Regions from separate parts of the Fusicatenibacter sp. genome, predicted to be linked through region 2. Evidence: predicted binding sites of a transcription regulator. Region 2 holds the regulator's gene; each other region holds the start of a gene.
What was found. Region 2 encodes Rex, which represses fermentation and respiration genes when NADH is low (regulators of the CRP and FNR family bind a similar motif). Its sites were predicted from a motif close to ATTGTTAANTANTTAACAAT; they were not measured.
Positions count from the first base shown of each region.

Region 1: a site for Rex is predicted at 1,674-1,693, ahead of ACY2VW_RS02285 (L-lactate dehydrogenase). Genes of this name have one in related genera too.
Region 3: a site for Rex is predicted at 1,739-1,758, ahead of pckA (phosphoenolpyruvate carboxykinase (ATP)). Genes of this name have one in related genera too.
Region 4: a site for Rex is predicted at 1,793-1,812, ahead of ACY2VW_RS02665 (4Fe-4S dicluster domain-containing protein). Genes of this name have one in related genera too.

Region 1 covers NZ_CDRRUH010000005.1:18,328-21,476, forward strand. The annotation lists gene ACY2VW_RS02280 (CoB--CoM heterodisulfide reductase iron-sulfur subunit B family protein) at 1-445, opposite strand, end outside; gene ACY2VW_RS02285 (L-lactate dehydrogenase) at 653-1,600, opposite strand; gene ACY2VW_RS02290 (Mur ligase family protein) at 2,104-3,149, opposite strand, start outside.
Region 2 covers NZ_CDRRUH010000041.1:21,022-24,170, forward strand. The annotation lists gene ACY2VW_RS09790 (NAD(P)H-hydrate dehydratase) at 1-854, opposite strand, end outside; gene ACY2VW_RS09795 (redox-sensing transcriptional repressor Rex) at 945-1,601, opposite strand; gene ACY2VW_RS09800 (ABC-F family ATP-binding cassette domain-containing protein) at 1,756-3,149, shown strand, end outside.
Region 3 covers NZ_CDRRUH010000020.1:36,020-39,168, forward strand. The annotation lists gene pckA (phosphoenolpyruvate carboxykinase (ATP)) at 1-1,467, opposite strand, end outside; gene ACY2VW_RS06495 (hypothetical protein) at 1,782-2,000, shown strand; gene ACY2VW_RS06500 (helix-turn-helix transcriptional regulator) at 2,061-2,963, opposite strand.
Region 4 covers NZ_CDRRUH010000006.1:29,554-32,702, forward strand. The annotation lists gene der (ribosome biogenesis GTPase Der) at 1-14, shown strand, start outside; gene plsY (glycerol-3-phosphate 1-O-acyltransferase PlsY) at 21-668, shown strand; gene ACY2VW_RS02660 (NAD(P)H-dependent glycerol-3-phosphate dehydrogenase) at 672-1,685, shown strand; gene ACY2VW_RS02665 (4Fe-4S dicluster domain-containing protein) at 1,918-3,149, shown strand, end outside.

The DNA of each region.
Region 1 (3,149 bases), on a different contig from region 2:
ATGCGCCGATTTTTCTTCCTTTTAATGGATTTACCACTTTCTCTTTGATCTTGTCAAATCCAACGACGTCACGCAGTACTTCCAGATAATGAAGCACTTTTGTTTCGCCAAGATACGGCTCGGAAAGAGCCATGTAGTTGTTTACTTTGGTCTGAATGTCCTCTACATTCGCCATGTCATCGTTTACGCGTTTGATCACGTGATGACAGGCGGAACAGACTGTGATCAGATCCTGTCCTTTTTCTTTGGCGTCTGCTAAGGCGCGAACCGAAGAAAGTTTTGTGGCGATTTCATCGGATGCCTGTGGATACACGGCTCCGCAGCACTGCCAGTTTTCAATTTCTTCCAGTTCAAATCCCAGAACTTTTGCGCACTCTCTGGCATAGTGATCCAGATCTTTTGCTTTGTTCTTCAGCGTACAGCCCGGAAAATAACTGTAGGTCATGGAATTGCTCCTTTCTTACTTGCTCCTGTTGGTTTCCATTTTTCCCGCGGTATCTTCTGTCCGGCACCGGAAAAGCTTCCGGTACTCTTCTTTTCGTGCACCCTCCGGAAAACCCCTTCAGGCGCACGTTAAGGCAGTGGGAGATACCGCTCTTTCGCACTTTCTGCCACTGCCATAAGGTTTTATGTTTTGAGCTAAAAAACGCTCTTAGTGCTCGATCTGTGCGATAACTGCTTTTAATGCATCGGCACTTGCTTTGAGTTTTTCTACTTCCTCTTTTGTCATGCGCATTGGGATCTTGCCCTGTACGCCTTTCGGTCCAACGAGGGTCAGTGTGCTTAAGCATACATCCTCGATGCCGTACTCACCGTGCATCATGGAAGATACGGTTGCTACAGAATCGGAAGAAGAAAGAATGGTTGCTACCAGCTTACATACTGCAACAGATACTGCATAGAACGTAGCTCCTTTGTTTGCAATAACCTGTCCACCGGAGGTTCTGACATACTCAAGCATAGCATCTTTGTCGATCTTGGTAACGTCTCTGCCCATTTTTTCTACGCTCTCGTAGTACTCGTCCAGGCTGACACCGGAAACGTAAGCGCCGCTCCACGGAATGAAGGAAGTATCGCCGTGCTCACCGAATACGTAAGCGTGGATGTTTTTCTGGGCAATGTTGAGGTGTTCAGACAGTCCGCAGCGAAGTCTTGCGGAATCCAGCATGGTACCGGAACCAAGGATCTGGTTTTCCGGAAGTCCGGAGATCTTTGTAAACACGTAGGTCATGATATCAACCGGGTTGCTTACAATGATGTAGATGGCATTCGGAGCCGCTTTTACGATTTCCGGTGTGATGGATTTTAAGATGTTTACGTTGGTCTGGGTCAGCTCAATACGGGTCTGGCCAGGCTTTCTTGCAATACCGGAAGTAATAATTACGATATCAGAGTCCTTGGCATCCTCATACTCACCGGCAATGATGGAGACCGGATCGCGGAAGCAGGTACCCTGCGCGATGTCCATAACCTCTCCCTCTACTTTTTTCTTGTTAATATCGATGAGGACGATCTCAGATGCGATATCTTCGTTCGACAGTGTATAGGCGATCGTAGATCCAACGCTTCCAGCTCCAATGATGGTAATCTTGCTGCTCATAAATACTCCTTTCTAAAATACCCCTAGTTGGTTTTTGTGATTGATAAATTTTTCACTTTCCTTATCATAGCACTATGACAAGAATTTAACAAGTGTTTTTTTCGAGCATTTTCGTGAAATCTTTTTTCTCACCGAGCCCGTACGCTTCCAGAAGGGGTGTTCTGGACATATTTCAATACAACTATACCATTTTTTGTTCTTTTTCACAAGAATTCTTTCCAAAAACTTACAGCTTTGTCCTTCATCCCGCAGAATTCGTCTTTTTCCGCATGGTTCCCGGGTTTTTGCTTTCTGCGCTCAGTTTCACATGTCTAACTTTCGTTCGTTATATTTTTAACAACTTTTCGTCATACGTGTTAGTTTTTGTCCTTCTTTTCTACATTTTGTAGGATGTATCCGCCAAATTTCCTGTCTGATTTTCGTTTCTGCTGCCGCCAGACGCAAAAAAGACACGGATTTTTCTGTTCCGTGTCTTTTTTGCTCTGTTTTTTCTGTTTTTGCTTCTATTCTTCTGTTTCACGGGCCGTTGCCGCTTCGGCAAATGCATTTCCATATTCGGCAAGCGCCTCTTTTGCATAGACGGCATCTGACCGGTACGGCACATTTCCGTTTCCGACGTGTATCGTCACGTCCGCGCCTTTTCCAAGGATCAGAACAACCTCTCCCGGTACGGCGCCAAGAATCGCCTCCCGGATTGCTGCTCCGCGGTCCATGCGGATCTGGAAGGATGCACCTTCCTTTGCTATGTATCCGCCGATCTCCTCACAGATCGCCTGCGGATCTTCGTTTCCCGGATCATCCGGTACGAGGAAAATCCGGTCCGCCCGTTTTCCGGAAATCTCACCCATATCTTTTCTGCGGTTGAATGCTTTTCCGCCCGGGGCTCCAAACACAACGCTTACGCGGCTTCCCGGGTATTCGAGTGCTACGGTATCAAACATTTTTTCAAAACTCAGGCCATTGTGTGCGAAATCCACGATCGCTGTGACCTCGCCCGCGCTGCTCTCATACGTCTCCATCCTTCCCGGAACGGTGACGCCAAGGAGGCTTTCCTTGATCAGCGAAACCGGGATTCCCATCGACCAGGCAGCCGCAATGGCAGCTACGGCATTCTCCACATTGAAGGCTCCGTGCACCGGCAGGGTAAAATCTTCCGAGAAATCCGGTCCTGCCACATGGAAATAAAATTTTCCTCTGCCCGGCTTGATATCACTCACGCGGATTACAGCATTTTCTTTCGATCCAAACGTAACGACGCGCTCACATTTTGCCGCAGCTTTCAGGATTTCCTCGATATGATCGCTGTCCAGGTTCACGCAGGCGCAGGTGCAGCGGTCGAAGATCTTTAATTTCGACTGGAAATAATCATCAAAATCCTTGTGCTCCGTCGGGCTGATGTGGTCCTCGGAGATGTTCAGGAAAATGGCGGTATCAAAATGCGTGTTTCCGACTCTCTCGTATTTGAGCGCCTGGGAGGATGCTTCCATCACCATATGGGAAAGGCCTGCATCTACGGCATTGCGCATATGGCGGCACAGCTCCAGGGATT
Region 2 (3,149 bases):
GCACAGAAAAGCGGCGTACGGTTTCTTTCCTCTGTTACAACCTTTACCATGCCGGCACCGGATGCAAGGACTGCCCTGGCACACAAAACAGCGGCTCCGCACATGGCACCGGAACCGGCAAGTACCAGCACCTTTCCGAAGGTTCCCTTATTTCCCATCGGCGTGCGGGTAAGAAACCGGTCCAGATCTTCTTTTTCCACCGAACCGTACCAGGGCGTCTCCTCTTCTCCTGCATCAAAGCCGATTCCGATGTCACGGACCAGGACCTCTCCGGCATATCGTTTTCCGGGATCAAAAAGAAGCCCTGGCTTTGCACAGGCAAATGTCACCGTGGCTCTGGCTTTCACCGCCGCATCAAGGACCTCTCCGGTATCCGTGTGGATCCCCGAAGGGATGTCCACGGCGAGAACGGGGACGCCGCTTGCGCAGATTGCTTCCACTGCTCTCCGGTACTCCCCTACCAGCGGGCGGGATACGCCAATTCCAAAGATGGCATCTATGATAACAGTATATTCCCGGAAATCCGGATTCTTAACCTCACGGACCCCATAATTTTCCGCAATTTTCTTCTGTGCTCTCATGCCTTCACTGTATTTTTCCGGATTTCCAAGACAGAACAGTTCCGCATCCACGCCTTTCGTCTTTAAAATCCGTGCAATTGCCGCACCGTCCCCGCCATTATTTCCGGGACCGCACACGGCAAGAACTTTTCCTGTATCCCATGTTCCATTTTGAAGTTCCTCCACACAGGACAGCGCCGCGCGCTCCATCAGTACCAGGGACGGCACTTCCATCGTTTCCATGGTATTTCGGTCTGCCTGCTTCATCTGTGCTGCTGTAAGAATCCGTTTCATCGCTTCTCCTCCTTTTCCCGCATCTTCCGGGGACTTAACAGAAAAAGCCTCCGGTTTCCCGAAGACTCTCCTGCTTTTGTTTTTTGTTTCTTAATTGTTCTTTGGATGCTCCGCCTCATATCTGTTCAGATTGTAGGAGAGACGCATCAGACTTTCGGAAAGATGGACATTCTCTACGATCACATCTTTCGGAAGTTTTAAGTTCAGATCGGTATGTGCAAAATTCCAGATTGCTTTCACACCATTATCCACGAGGATCTCTGCCATCTCTACCGCTTTTGCTTTCGGCAGTGTCAGAGCTGCGATCTCTACGTTGTGCTCCTTGATAAATTCCGGAAGCTCGTCCGCCATGCGGATTTCAATTCCGCGCACGGAAATTCCTTTTAATACCGGGTTGACGTCAAAAATACCGACCGTTTTGAATCCGCTTCTTTCAAAGGCCGCGTAATTGGCAAGCGCCTGTCCCAGATTTCCGGCTCCGACAAAAATCATATTGTGGACTCTGTCCAGACCTAAGATTTTTCCAATCTCACTGTACAGATACCGCACGTTATAACCATATCCCTGCTGGCCGAAGCCGCCGAAATTATTTAAATCCTGGCGAATCTGGGAAGCTGTCACTTTCATCCGCTCGCTCAGCTCACCGGAAGAGATCCGTTCTACTCCGTCCTCCAGCAATTCGCCCAGGTAACGATAATATCTAGGAAGTCTTTTGATAACTGCCCGAGAAATTCCTTTTTCTTCCAAGATAAATTCCTCCTTATTTACACCTGCATATACTCATATTATATATGGTTGATAGAAAATTGTCAAAGATTTCTTGAAATTTTGTGTATTACTCTCTATAATAAGGATGGTGTATTATGTCAAAATACAGAAATATGTTATCTGGAGGAACCACATGATTCTTGCATGTCAGAATATCTCGAAAGCATTCGGGACAACGGAAATTATCAAAAATGCATCTTTTCATATAGAAGAACGCGAAAAAGCCGCACTGGTCGGCATCAACGGTGCCGGAAAATCGACGCTGTTAAAAATCATCATCGGCGAAATGAGGGCCGATGAGGGAGAGGTCATCCTCTCCAAAGGAAAGACGATGGGCTATCTCGCCCAGCATCAGGATCTGACCGGACACCTTTCCATTTACCAGGAAGTGCTGACCGCGAAACAGAATCTGATCGATATGGAGGAACGCCTCCGTCAGATGGAAAGCGATATGAAGACAAAATCCGGTGCAGAGCTGGATGAACTTCTTTCCACCTACACCCGCCTCTCCCATACCTTTGAACTGGAAAACGGATACGCGTACCGCAGTGAAGTCGTCGGTGTTTTAAAAGGTCTTGGCTTTTCCGAGAGCGATTTTGAAAAACAGGTGGACTCCCTCTCCGGCGGTCAGAAGACCCGCGTGGCACTTGGTAAACTGCTGCTCACCAAACCGGACATCATTCTGCTCGACGAGCCGACCAACCACCTCGATATGGACTCGATCTCCTGGCTCGAGACGTATCTTTTAAATTACAGCGGAGCCGTCCTGATTGTCTCCCATGACCGTTACTTTCTCGACCGCGTTGTCACAAAAGTCGTTGAAGTGGACAATAAAAAAGTAACAACTTTTGAGGGAAACTATACCGCCTACAGTCAGAAAAAAGCAATGCTCCGCGAGGCCGCTTACCACGCCTGGGTCAACCAGCAGCAGGAAATCCACCATCAGGAGGAAGTCATCGCAAAGCTGAAATCCTTCAACCGGGAAAAATCCATCAAGCGCGCCGAGAGCCGTGAAAAGATGCTGGACAAAATGGATGTTCTCGAAAAACCGACGGAAGTACGCTCCGATATGCGGATCCGTCTGGAGCCGCGCATCACCAGCGGAAACGATGTGCTGACCGTCGAGCATCTCTCCAAAGCCTTCCCGGGACAGACGCTTTTCCAGGATCTGAATTTCGAAATCAAGCGCGGGGAGCGCGTCGCAATCATCGGAAACAACGGAACGGGAAAAACGACGATCTTAAAGATCTTAAACGAAGTCATCCGACCGGATGCCGGCTCTTTTACACTTGGAAGCCGTGTACAGATCGGTTACTACGATCAGGAGCATCAGGTGCTCCACATGGAAAAGACCATTTTCCAGGAGATTTCCGACGCGTATCCGTATCTGACAAACACCGAAATCCGAAATGTGCTGGCCGCCTTCCTGTTTACAAACGATGATGTCTTCCAGCCGATCCACACGCTGAGCGGCGGTGAGCGCGGACGAATTTCCCTTGCCAAGCTGATGCTCTCGAACGCCAACTT
Region 3 (3,149 bases), on a different contig from region 2:
ATCCAGGATAGCCGGATCAACGCCCGGAAGTTCAGTCGGAACTTCGAAGTTGAAGTACGGAATAGTCTTTGTCGGAGCTTCGTTGATAGCACCGCTTAAGATTGCATCGATGATTCCACGGGTATCACGGATGGAGATACGTTTTCCGGTTCCGTTCCAGCCTGTGTTAACCAGGTATGCTTTTGCTCCGCTCTTCTCCATTTTCTTAACAAGCTCTTCTGCATATTTGGTTGGGTGCAGCTCCAGGAATGCCTGGCCGAAGCATGCGGAGAAAGTAGGAGTCGGCTCGGTGATTCCACGCTCGGTTCCTGCAAGTTTTGCAGTGAATCCGGACAGGAAGTAGTACTGAGTCTGCTCTGGTGTCAGGATAGATACTGGCGGAAGTACGCCGAATGCGTCTGCAGACAGGAAGATTACGTTCTTCGCTGCCGGTGCAGAAGAAATCGGGCGAACGATGTTCTCGATGTGGTTGATCGGATAAGATACACGAGTATTCTCGGTTACGCTCTTATCGTTGAAGTCGATTTTGCCTGCTGCATCAACGGTAACGTTCTCAAGCAGAGCGTCACGTCTGATTGCATTGTAGATGTCCGGCTCAGACTCTTTGTCCAGGTTGATAACTTTTGCATAGCAGCCGCCCTCGAAGTTGAATACTCCGTTGTCGTCCCAGCCGTGCTCATCATCACCGATCAGGAGACGTTTCGGGTCTGTGGAAAGTGTTGTTTTTCCTGTTCCGGAAAGTCCGAAGAAGATTGCGGTGTTCTCGCCGTTCAGGTCTGTGTTTGCAGAGCAGTGCATGGAAGCGATGCCCTTCAGCGGCAGATAGTAGTTCATCATAGAGAACATACCTTTCTTCATCTCTCCGCCGTACCATGTGTTGATGATAACCTGCTCGCGGCTTGTGATGTTGAATACTACTGCTGTTTCAGAGTTCAGACCCAGCTCTTTGTAGTTCTCAACTTTTGCTTTGGATGCGTTGTAAACAACGAAATCCGGCTCGAAGTTCTCAAGCTCTTCTGCGGTAGGTTTGATGAACATATTGGTTACGAAGTGTGCCTGCCAAGCTACCTCAACGATGAAACGGATAGCCATACGGGTGTCTTTATTTGCGCCGCAGAATGCATCTACAACGAACAGTCTCTTGTTGGAGAGCTCTTTTTTAGCGATCTCTTTTACTGCTGTCCATGCTTCCTGGGTTGCCGGATGGTTATCGTTTTTGTACTCATCGGAAGTCCACCATACAGTGTCTTTCGAGTTCTCGTCCACAACGATGTATTTGTCTTTCGGTGAACGGCCTGTATAGATACCGGTCATAACGTTGACTGCACCAAGCTCTGTCTCCTGGCCTTTTTCATAGCCTTCCAGCTCTGGTTTTGTCTCTTCCTCAAATAACTGCTCATAAGAAGGGTTGTACACAATTTCTGTGGTACCGGTGATGCCATACTTTGTTAAATCAATCTGTGCCATCTTGTAATTAACCTCTTTCCTTTGATAGTAATACTGCTTCGTTCTGCAAAATGCAGAAATTTGAAGGTATCCTTTTTAAGAAACCGGACCAGCCGGCCTCTTCTACTCTAATTATACATAAAAGGTCAAAAAAATCAACTGAAAATCTTCCGTTTTTTTACAGAACGTGTCCCAAAATCTGTAAAAATTTTATAAACTTCTATTTTTTTAAATTTTCTGACAATTGCATTTTTGTGCACTTCATCCTGCAAATTGACATTTTTTGATTTTGTATGTTATAATATTAACAATTATGTCCGGAAAGAGGTTTCTTTATGTATTACGATCTGACCCGCGGGAAAATCTCCCGCTCTCTTATCCTGTTTGCCCTGTCGATGGGCGCCGGTGCGCTCTTTTCGATTTATCAGGGACGGAAGGATCTTTCTTCCTTAAAGCTTTCCATTATGCGCTGGCATACCTTTTCTCCGCCACGGCGCTTGGCGTTGCCGGAATCTGGATCGCCATTCCGATCGGCTGGGCACTGGCTGATATGACCGGACTTTTCTTCCTGCGGCGTGCATTCCGATCGCAGACGCCTTCATAAGTTCCGAATCTTATATCGCAGTACGGTTTTCTGCGGATAAACTGCGGAACTGCCCCGGCGTCTGGTGCATGCGGTCCTGGAAGACGCGGTTAAAATAGCTGATATTTCGGAATCCGCAGTCGCTCGCGATCTTGCTGATCGCCTCCTCGGTGGAAAGCAGCAGCCGGCAGCTCTCGGCAATCCGCAGGTTATTGACATACGTCACGGCGGAAATATGCATAATCGACTTAAAGAAGCGGCAGAAAGCGCTCTCACTCATATGAAACTGGCTCGCCAGTTCCGCGATTTCGAGATCCTCACAGAAATGAGCATTCATGTATGTGAGGATCTCTTTCATTCTGCTGACACGGTAATTCGTCGAGGCATCCATTTTTCCACTGTTCTTTTCTGCCGCGCTGTAATATCCCTGCCAGATTTTCAGAAGTTCCGCTTTTAACAGCAGCTCCCAGCCCGGCTCTTTTCTTTCCTGCAGATTTCGGATCTCCAGCATGGCCCGCGCCGTTTTTTCTGCAAGGCGTGTTCCCCGCTCTGTCTTGGATGGAAAACGGATCTCGGAGGACAGCACTGGTTCGATATACTGCTGCTGGATCCGGTCAAGCGATGTGCCGGACAGAAAACGCGGCTGGAATACAACGGCAAGAAACGTAAATTCCTGTCCGTCGATTCCCTCTACCTCATGCAGACGGTTTGCATTGACAAAGGCGGTCTCCCCTTCCCGCAGGAGAAAGGTCTCGGTATCCATATGAAAAACAGCTTCGCCCTTTACTGCATAAAAGAGCTCCACTTCCTCATGCCAGTGGCAGTACACCCGCACGGTGCTCTGCAGGTCTGTCTCGAAAACGTGAATGCTCAGCGGAAAAAGCTCATCGCCGTGGGGCTGTGTTTCTTTTCGGTAATTCATCTGTGAGAGCATATTTTTGTCTCCTCTCTTGTTTTGCTCTGCTGTCCCAATTGTAACACGAACTTTGCGATTCCGGCAAGTTTCCATGTTCTGCCGGCGAATCGCCCTTCCATGACCGTATTTTCCTTCTTAAATGATAATAATTATCATATTTTATCAGCTTATTGACATTTCTTTTCATCCACGCTATATTTTAGA
Region 4 (3,149 bases), on a different contig from region 2:
AGAAGGAGCAGTAAAGAGTTATGGTACGGATCATATGCCTTTTGATCGGATACGCATTTGGCCTTTTTCAGACCTCATATATTTATGGAAGGACGAAGGGAATTGATATCCGGGAACACGGCAGCGGAAACGCAGGAACGACCAACGCGCTCCGGACTTTAGGAAAAAAAGCAGGCGCCATTACGCTTGCCGGCGACTGCATCAAATGTATTCTGGCGGTCCTGACGGTACGCCTGATCTTCGGGGCATCGCATCCGGAAATGCTGAAACTGCTGACGGTATATGCTGCGGCCGGAACGATTCTCGGCCACAACTTCCCGTTTTACTTAGGCTTCCGCGGCGGAAAAGGAATCGCTGCGACCGCGGGTCTGATTATCTCGTTTGACTGGAGAATCACTCTGGTCTGTGCAGCGCTGTTTTTCCTGAATCTTGCAGTAACCCACTATGTTTCCCTCGGTTCCATGATGGTTTACGTTGTCTTTTTTACAATGGCAGTCATCATGGGACAGGCGGGCTGCTTTGCGCTGGAACCGCCGTATCTCTATGAGATGTACGTGGTGATCGCGCTTCTTGCCGTGCTTGCCTTCTGGGAGCACCGTGCAAACATCAAGCGTCTCATCGCGGGAACAGAACGGAAAACGTATTTATCCAAAAAGTCGGAGAAATAAAATATGGCAAAGATTAGCATCATCGGAGCAGGAAGCTGGGGAACCGCCCTCGGCCTTCTGCTCTGCAACAACGGGCATGACGTGACGATCTGCTCGGAAAATGAAAAGGAAATTGAGAGCTTAAAGGAACACAGAGAGCATCTGACGAAGCTTCCGGGCGTAAAACTGCCGGATGAAATGAAGTTCACCTGCGATGTGCGCGGCTCCCTTTCTGAACAGGACATCCTTGTGATGGCAAAAGCATCCCCGTACGTGCGAACCACATGTAAAAAGTATGCGGCGGATATTCCGGACGGTCAGCTCATCGTCAATGTGGCAAAAGGCGTGGAAGCCGATACCCTGATGACGATGTCTCAGATCATCGAGGAGGAAGTGCCGGGAGCGAATGTCGTTGTTCTCTCCGGACCGAGCCACGCAGAGGAAGTCGGCCGCGGCCTGCCGACCACGATCGTTGTCGGCGCGCATGACCGTGAGAGTGCACTTTATGTACAGAATGTTTTCATGAGCCCGGTCTTCCGCGTCTACACAAGCCCGGACATCATAGGAATTGAACTCGGCGGAGCGCTCAAAAACGTTATTGCCCTGGCAGCCGGAACGGCAGACGGCCTCGGCTATGGCGACAATACGAAAGCGGCTCTCATTACCCGCGGCATCGCAGAAATCGCACGGCTCGGCACGGCGATGGGGGCCCATGCGGAAACCTTCTACGGTCTTTCCGGCATCGGTGACCTGATTGTAACGTGTGCGTCCGTACACAGCCGGAACCGGAAAGCCGGATACCTGATCGGCCAGGGCAGAACAATGCAGCAGGCGATGGATGAGGTTCAGATGATTGTCGAGGGTGTCTATTCCGCAAAAGCGGGTCTTACCCTGTCGAAAAAATTTGGAATCGAAACGCCGATCATCCAGGCAGTCAACCAGGTTCTGTTTGAAAACAAAAACCCGAAACAGGCTGTGGATGAACTGATGCAGCGTATGAAAAAAGACGAACTCGCCCCGGATCTCTGGGAGCGGTAAAAAACAGAGAATCTGTCACTTCTGTGAAATGATTGCGGAAGCGGCAGATTTTTTCTTTGCAAAAAAACGGGAACAACAGTCCTGCGGAACGACGTTGACGAAAAAAGATTGAAAAAAATTTAACAAAATTGCCGGAAAAAGATGACAAGATCTCCAAAATCAAGTATAGTGTTAAGAAGCGGAAAGATTGACAGAACAATTGCGGAGGAAAATACGACAGGAGGAAGAAAGAATGAGAGGAGTAGAAACAAGAATTCAGGAAATCCGTCATGCCATTTTTACGGAAGTTGCAAAAATGGCGTATGACGTGGACTCCCCGGTAGAAAAGACGATCGAGGAAATTCCTTACCGTGTAATTCCCGGTGAGGTCGGAAATTTTAGAAATGATGTGTTCCTGGAGCGGGCGATTGTAGGAGAGCGGCTTCGCCTTGCAATGGGACTTCCGTGCAGAAGCGCGGCAGAGCACGCCCCGATCTCGGACAATATTAAACTGGCAGACCAGGCGGAAACGTATTATACACCGCCGCTCATTAATGTCATCAAATTTGCATGCAACGCCTGTCATGAAAAACGGGTTCTGATCACGGAGGGATGTCAGGGGTGTCTGGCACATCCGTGCGTGGAAGTCTGTCCGAAAAAGGCCATTACGCTGGACCGCACCAATGGACGTTCCTATATTGATCAGGATAAATGCGTCAAATGCGGTCAGTGTGCCAAGGTATGCGGATACCAGGCTATTATCATTCAGGAGCGCCCGTGTGCGAGAGCCTGCGGCATGGATGCCATCGGCTCGGATGAGAACGGAAAAGCGGATATCGATTACGAGAAATGTGTATCCTGCGGCCAGTGCCTCGTCAACTGTCCGTTCGGCGCTATTTCGGACAAATCCCAGATTTTCCAGGTAATCCGTGCGATCCAGTCGGGAGAGCGCGTCTATGCAGCGCTGGCACCGGCCTTTGTCGGCCAGTTCGGACCGAAAGTAACGCCTGGAAAACTGCGTGCGGCGATGAAAAAGCTCGGTTTTGCGGATGTCTTTGAAGTTGCGATCGGAGCGGATCTCTGTGCGGCACAGGAGGCAGAGGATTTTGTGAACGAAGTTCCGGAGAAACTGCCGTTTATGGCGACATCCTGCTGTCCGGCCTGGTCTGTAATGGCGAAGAAGCTGTTCCCGGATTACGCAAACTGTATCTCGATGGCACTGACCCCGATGACGCTGACGGCGCGTCTGATCAAGAAACACAATCCGAATGCGAAGGTTGTCTTTGTCGGACCGTGTGCGGCGAAAAAACTGGAGGCCATGCGCCGGTCTGTCCGCAGTGAGGTGGACTTCGTTCTGACGTTTGAAGAGATGGCGGGCATTTTCGATGCGCGCCAGGTAGATGTGAGCGCACTCGAGGAAGATCCGGACGGCGTCAGCGATGCATCCGTGGACGGACGTAACTTTGCTGTATCGGGCGGCGTTGC